DNA from 3 places in the Streptomyces sp. JH34 genome. Region 3 is predicted to be linked to each of the others. Evidence: riboswitches for the same ligand, from Rfam matches in the RefSeq annotation. Region 3 holds a riboswitch; each other region holds the start of a gene.
What was found. A riboswitch is a leader RNA that binds a small molecule or an ion and turns the genes downstream of it on or off. The one in region 3 is predicted to bind cyclic di-AMP.

Region 1: it holds a riboswitch for cyclic di-AMP, as region 3 does, so the genes downstream of both, LWJ43_RS19295 (LysM peptidoglycan-binding domain-containing protein) here and LWJ43_RS03305 (M23 family metallopeptidase) in region 3, are expected to answer to the same signal.
Region 2: it holds a riboswitch for cyclic di-AMP, as region 3 does, so the genes downstream of both, LWJ43_RS07025 (transglycosylase SLT domain-containing protein) here and LWJ43_RS03305 (M23 family metallopeptidase) in region 3, are expected to answer to the same signal.

What each region holds. Positions count from the first base shown of each region.
Region 1 covers NZ_JAJSOO010000001.1:4,310,564-4,312,817, reverse strand. Annotated here, with positions in the region: gene eno (phosphopyruvate hydratase) at 1-146, opposite strand, end outside; gene LWJ43_RS19295 (LysM peptidoglycan-binding domain-containing protein) at 481-1,173, opposite strand; cyclic di-AMP (ydaO/yuaA leader) riboswitch at 1,174-1,346, opposite strand; gene LWJ43_RS19290 (transglycosylase family protein) at 1,637-2,254, opposite strand, start outside.
Region 2 covers NZ_JAJSOO010000001.1:1,592,899-1,595,152, reverse strand. Annotated here, with positions in the region: gene LWJ43_RS07040 (ferredoxin) at 1-138, shown strand, start outside; gene LWJ43_RS07035 (hypothetical protein) at 233-367, opposite strand; gene LWJ43_RS07030 (hypothetical protein) at 584-814, opposite strand; cyclic di-AMP (ydaO/yuaA leader) riboswitch at 1,199-1,358, shown strand; gene LWJ43_RS07025 (transglycosylase SLT domain-containing protein) at 1,361-2,230, shown strand.
Region 3 covers NZ_JAJSOO010000001.1:698,387-700,640, reverse strand. Annotated here, with positions in the region: gene LWJ43_RS03310 (tyrosine-protein phosphatase) at 1-288, opposite strand, end outside; cyclic di-AMP (ydaO/yuaA leader) riboswitch at 701-861, shown strand; gene LWJ43_RS03305 (M23 family metallopeptidase) at 865-1,767, shown strand; gene LWJ43_RS03300 (SGNH/GDSL hydrolase family protein) at 1,931-2,254, shown strand, end outside.

The DNA of each region.
Region 1 (2,254 bases), 3.6 Mb from region 3:
ATGGCCTCGAACGCGCCGGTGGAGGCTCCGGACGGGACAGCAGCACGTCCCGTGCTGCCGTCGTCGAGGCCAACCTCGACCTCGACCGTGGGGTTGCCCCGGGAGTCGAGGATTTCCCTGGCTACGACGACGTCGATGGACGGCACGAGGCATCTCCTTCTGGGATCTGACACTGGTTGTGCAGGGTCACTGTGGCCTTGCGCCACGAGCCTAACCGGCTCGGCCCGCTGCGTCGGCCGTCCGCCCGTCCCCTGGGACGAAAAAGGACCCAAGGGCCTGCATTACGGGCAAAGCTCCAGAATTCTACTGGCGAGTAACCACAAGAACTGAACGCGCGCCCTCGGGGCGGCCCTGCGGGCGCACCGGGATCACGCCCGCCGTGGAGCCCCTGACACGGCCGCGGCCCGGCGCGCGGGGGGTATGCGCGCCGGGCCGGGCCGGGCCGCCGGGGCAGGAGGGGGGACCCCGGACCGGTTGCGACTACTTCAGGTGGAGCTGCTGCCCCGGGAAGATCAGGTCCGCGTCGTCGACGATGTCGTCGTTCAGCTTGAAGAGCTTCTCCCAGCCGCCCTTGACCTTCTTGGCGTCGGCGATCTTGCCGAGGGTGTCGCCGGCCTTCACCTTGTACTCGCCGTCGCCCTTCTCGACCTTCTGGCCGGTCGGGGTGGTGACGGTCTTCTCGGGAGCCGTGCGCTTCTCGCTGCGCGTGGTGGGCTGCTCGGCCTTGCGCTCCGGCGCGGCCTGCGGGTCCGTGTCGCCGTTCTTGCCGGAGCCGGTGTCGACGCCCGGGTCCACACCGTCGTTCGTCAGGCCGCCGGCACCGGCGCAGGCCCAGGCTCCCGGGCCCTGCAGTTCGAGGAGCTTCTCGGCGGTGGCTATCTGCTGGCCCTTGGTGGCCAGGTCGGCGCGGGCGGCGTACTGCGTACCGCCGGCGGCGGCCCAGCTGGACGCCGAGAACTGCAGACCGCCGTAGTAGCCGTTGCCGGTGTTGATGGACCAGTTGCCACCGGACTCGCACTGGGCGACGGCGTCCCAGGTGTCGACGGAGGCGGCGGAGGCACCGGTCGCGCCCATCAGCGGGACGGCGACGGCGGCACCGGTGACACCGGCCAGGGTCGCGATGCGGACGGCCTTGGACGGGCGACGGTGCTTGCCCTTGCTGGAAAGCAGCATGGTTCTCCTCACCGACGCCTACGAGGTGAGCTGTCGGGTTCGGGCCTGTGAGTTGCCCGGCCACCCGCACTCGCGGACGGCTTCACCCCCAGCCGGTCCTCCAGCCGTCTTCCGACGGCCGGGTACCGGCACTTACCTGGGTCCCCCGCTCCTGCCTACGGCGCTTTACGCGTCGGTCCCCTTCGGCCGACGGCAGGATTCGGCGTGACGGTCGAAGGTGCCCGCGGTGCGAGCGGCTCCGACCGTAGACACACGCAACCCCCACATTCAAAGATGGACATAACGGCTAATCAGCACTTAACGGCTCCGCCCTGCGGTTTGTTTTCGCAGGTCATGGCCAAAATGGACGGACCGGACGGACCGAGCGCACCAGTTGACGCAAAGAGACCCATGTCTCACTTACGCATAAGTGGACATAGGTCTCTTAACTGCCCCCGCTTTCGGGGTGTTTTCCCGCTTTTGATCAGTTGGCCGCAGCGGTCTCCGGAGCCACCGGCTCCTGCGTGTCCGCCCCGAGTCCGAGTTCCAGGCTCTGGCCGGGCAGGATCAGGTCCGGGTCGGAACCCAGCTCGTCCTTGTTGGCCTCGTAGAGAGCGGTCCAGCCGCCGGCGAGCTCCTGCGTGTCGGCGATCGCCCAGAGGTTGTCGCCCTCGCGGACGGTGTACGTCCCCTCGGCGCCCTCACGGGCCCCGGAGTCACCGCGTGAGGCGTGCCGGCCGGACTCGCGCCCCTCGTCCAGCTCCGACCCGGCGCTGCCCTCGGCGCTGCCCTCGGGAGCCGGCGTGCCGCGGTGCTTCCCGCCCTTCGCCGCGTCACCCTTCGCCGCGTCGCCCTTCGCCGTGTCGTCCTTCGCCGCGCCGGAAGCCTCGGGGGACGGAGTGGCGGACTGCGACGCGCCGGTCCTGTCCGCTTCGTCGCTCTCGGCCGCCGTACCGCCGGAGGTGTTCCCCTTCGCCTCGCCCTTCGAGCCGGCGTCGTCCTGCCGGTCCGCGTCGTCCGCCGTGGACGACGGATCCGTCGCCTCGGCGGAGGGCGTCCCGGTGGCGGTGCCGGAGGCCTCGGCCGAAGGATCGCCGCCCGG
Region 2 (2,254 bases), 890 kb from region 3:
GCCGCGGACGACGTGTTCGACCAGGACGACGACGGCATCGCCGTACTGCTCGATCCCGCGCCGCCGTCGGCCCGCGCCGACGACGTCCAGCAGGCCGCAGCCGTCTGCCCCGCCCTCGCCATCCGTATCCAGGACTGACGCGAGCGGCCCGCCCGGCGTACCGGGCGGGCCGGACGGGTCCTGCGGACCGGGGGAGCAGATCCTGCTGCTGCGGAGCACATCCCCGCGCGGTTCAGGACAGGGACCGCACCGTGGAAAGCCCCGAGCAGAGCAGCGTCCCGGCGCGGCGTACGACGCGCACCGGCACCCGGACGGCCGTCCCGCCGCCCCGCACGTCGTACACGCCTTCGCCGCCCGTCGGCTCCACGACGGGCGGCGAAGGCGTCCCCGGACACGAAGTGCGCCGGTCCGGACCGCCTTCGCCTTCTCCCCGGTGGAGGTCGGCCCCGGCGACCGTCGCTCCCCGGCCTTCTACCAGCCGCGCCAACGTCCGTCCCGGGCATCCGGGCATCCGGGCGCCGAGTGCCCCGGCGCGGTCCGCCCCGGGAGCGCGGCACCGGGCCGGCGCCTTCCTGCGGTCCGCTCAGTGCGGCTTCCAGCGGAGCTTGCCGCCCCCCACCCACCGGACGGCGGCCGGGTCGTCGAGATCGTGGACCGGGATGCCGGCTGTCGCGGCGGCGATCAGCACGTCCGTCATGGCGGTGGCGCTCCCGATGACCTCGCCGTCGATCTCCACGACACGGAAGGGCGGGTCCCCGGGCTGGACGGGCAGGACGGTGATCCGCGGGGCCGAGGTGTGGGGGTTCTCAGTCATGGCGGATCGGTTCCACGTCGGCGTTCCAGGTATGCGCGACGGTCCCACCCACAAGTCGCATGCCCGTTTTGATACGTTTTTAGAATTTGATCCTGTAATCCATAAAAGGCCATTTCGTGTGACCTGAACCGCTTCGCTCTGGAGCAAATCGCCCGAATCGGACTCCGTGACCAGGGTCACTTGATGCCGCCCTGACGCCCGGGAGCGGCGGTCGGTTCCCTTCTGCGCCAAGAGAACCGGTCGGCGCGGTGTGCGGTGGATTACATGAATTCCCGTGAATTGATCTTGCGAATGAATTTTGATCACCGAACCAGGCTTGTTCCTTTCCCTATTTCTCGCCTACGGTCACCATCACTCCGGGCGGAACGCCGAATCCTGCCGCCGCCCGATTACCCGACCACTTCTCGTACGGCAGGAGCGGGGGACCCAAGTAAGCGCCGATCCGGTTTCCGGAGCGGCTCGGGGTGAAGTCGCATTCGCGTGCGGCCGGGCATCTCCAGCCCGAACCCGACAGCTCACTTCGCAGGCGACGGAGAGGAAATCAGCATGCCCGAAAACGGTAAGCACCGTCGTTTCAGGACCAGTTCGCTCACACGCGGCATCATCGCCGTGACCACGGGTGGAGCTGCCCTGGCCCTCCCTCTGATCGGTGCGACCGGCGCCTTCGCGGCCCCGGCCCAGTCGCCCGCCGTCGCAAAGGCTGTGACGTCGACTGCCGCGACCGGCAAGGGAATTGCCGCGCAGAAGTCCGAGTCGACCAGCTATTCCGTGATCTTGGGTGACACCCTCGCCAAGATCGCTCGTGAGCATTCCGTCAACGGTGGCTGGAAGGCCCTTTACGAGGACAACCAGAAGGCTGTCGGTGGAAACCCGGACCTGATTCACCCCGGTCTGAAGCTGACCATCGGCGCCAAGGCCGGCAACAAGTCGGCGGACAAGGCGGAGAAGGCCGAATCCAAGGCATCCGCCTCCTCCGACCGTGCCGACAAGAGCGCTGACCGCGCCGACCGCTCTGAGCGCACGAGCACCTCCCTGGCCGCGGAGGGCGCCCCTGCCGCCACCGAGGCCACTCCCGCCGCCGAGCCGGTCAGCTACACGAACGACCTCGACGGCTGGATCAAGGAGTCGCTCGCCGTCATGGCGGAGCACGGCATCCCCGGCACCTACGAGGGCATCCACCGCAACATCATCCGTGAGTCCGCGGGCAACCCCCAGGCGATCAACGACTGGGACATCAACGCGATCAACGGTGTCCCGTCCAAGGGGCTGCTCCAGGTCATCGACCCGACCTTCCAGGCCTACCACGTGCCCGGTACGTCGATGGACAGCTACGACCCGGTCGCCAACATCACGGCCGCGTGCAACTACGCCGCGGACAAGTACGGTTCGATCGACAACGTCTTCGGGGCCTACTGAGTCCTGGACCAGGCGAAGCCTCCG
Region 3 (2,254 bases):
GGGGATGCTGACGTTCCTGACGCCGGGCAGTTCCACGTCGAGGCCGTCCAGCTTGTGGTCGGCCGCGTTGCGGAAGTCGAAGACCGTGTGCAGTCCGAGCCCGGCGAGGAACGCGGCGTCGGCCTCCGTGGCGTGCGCGAGGTGACCGCTGCGGTAGAGGCGCCCGTAGCGCACGGCGCGGCCGTCCACGGTCGGTAGCCCACCGACGTCGCGGAAGTTGCGGACGCCGGTCAGTTCGACGTCCTTCGGACCGTGGCCGGCCGGCGGGACCTCTGGCAGCTGCGTCACAGGGACTCCTGGAGTGTCGGGCGCCGGCGCCGCTCGCCGACGGGGCACGCTCGCGACCATACGACATGGCCGCATCTCGCAACCGTCTCGGTCGTGGCGGCGGACCCACCGCGCCGAGTGATGACCGCGAGATGTCCGTATTGATGCATATGGCAGAACATGCCCCGCTTGTACGGGAGATGGGGTGAGGTGGGTGAGCGGGATCATATCCGTGACGGTGTGTGGCGAACGCGCGGGTGGGTATTCCTGACGCCGCGCGGAATGCCAAGATCCGTAATCCACGGAGTGTGACGGTAATTCCGCGACGGAATTGAAGAGTGGATTCCGGTTCGCGATCGGCCGCTTGTTCGCGGCGTCCCGGCTCGTTTACGGTCACGGTCAATCCGGACGGAACGCCTAATCCTGCCGCCGCCCGGAATCCGCACCGACTCACGTGTGGCAGGAGCGGGGGAACCAGGTAAGTCGCCGTCCGGAGTGATCCGGTACGGCTCGGGGTCAAGACGCGCACCGCGCGGCCGGGCATCTCCAGTCCGAACCCGACAGCTCACCTCGCAGGCGCCGGAGAGGAAATCCCCCATGCCCGCAAAAGGCAAGCACCGTCGTACGAAGACCGGCCCGATCTCCCGAGGCGTCCTTGCCGCGGGTACCGGCGGCGCCGTCCTCGCCCTCCCGCTGATCGGCGCCACCGGCGCCCACGCCGCCGAGCAGGCGGCGCCGGCCAAGCCCGTCGCCGCCCACAGCGCTCCCGCCTCGGCCGCGAAGAGCTCCCCGAAGACCTACTCCGTGGTCTCCGGCGACTACCTGGCCAAGATCGCTGCCGACCACGAGGTCAAGGGCGGCTGGCAGAAGCTGTACAAGGACAACCGCGACGTCGTCGGCGGTAACCCGAGCCTGATCCTTCCGGGCATGAAGCTGACGCTCGGCGCCAAGGCGTCCGGCTCCGCCGAGGCCGCGCCCTCCAAGGCCGCCCCGTCGACGGCCAAGAAGGCCGCTCCGGCCGAGAAGGCGGCCGCCCCGGCGCAGGAGACCGCCGCGAAGACCGCCGACTCCGCCGCGTCGGAGAGCAACACCTCCGGCTGGACCACCCCGGTCGAGAACGCCGACGTCACGACCCAGTACCGCGCCTCGGGCGCCAGCTGGTCCAGCGGCTACCACACCGGATCCGACTTCCAGGCGGCCTCCGGCACCAGCGTCCGGTCCATCGGCGAGGGCACCGTGGTCTCCGCCGGCTGGAGCGGCTCGTACGGCAACGAGGTCGTCATCCAGCACAGCGACGGCATGTACTCGCAGTACGCCCACCTGTCCTCGCTCGAGGTCTCGACCGGTCAGACCGTCACCGGCGGCCAGCAGATCGGCCTCTCCGGCTCCACGGGCAACTCCACCGGCCCGCACCTCCACTTCGAGGTCCGGACCGGCCCGAGCTACGGCTCGGACGTCGACCCGATCGCCTACCTGCGTTCGCACGGTGTGTCCATCTGAGGCACACCACCTGAGGGCCGGGGAGAGGGGCGGTGCGCCGAGGCGCACCGCCCCTCTCCTTATTCCTGCTTTACCAAAAACTGACCAGGTGGTCTTTCTCACCACCCGTCAACCCCCTATTACGGTCGCGTAGGTCACATTCGAAGGTGCAGGATAAGCCCTTGTGGCAGACGATTCGAGAAACAGACAACGAGGCATCATCGGGTCGTACGCGGCGATCGGCGACAGTTTCACCGAGGGCGTCGGAGACCCCGGCCCTGGCGGGACGCTCGTCGGCTGGGCGGACCGGTTCGCGGTCCTCCTCGCGGACCAGCTCCCGGTCCCAGATGCGATGGTCGGACCCCTGGACGACTCGCACGGGCATTTCCGGTACGCCAATCTCGCCGTACGCGGACGCCTCCTCGACCAGGTAGTCGAGGAACAGGTCCCCCGCGCCAAGGAGATGGCCCCCGATCTGGTGAGCTTCTGCGCGGGCGGCAACGACATC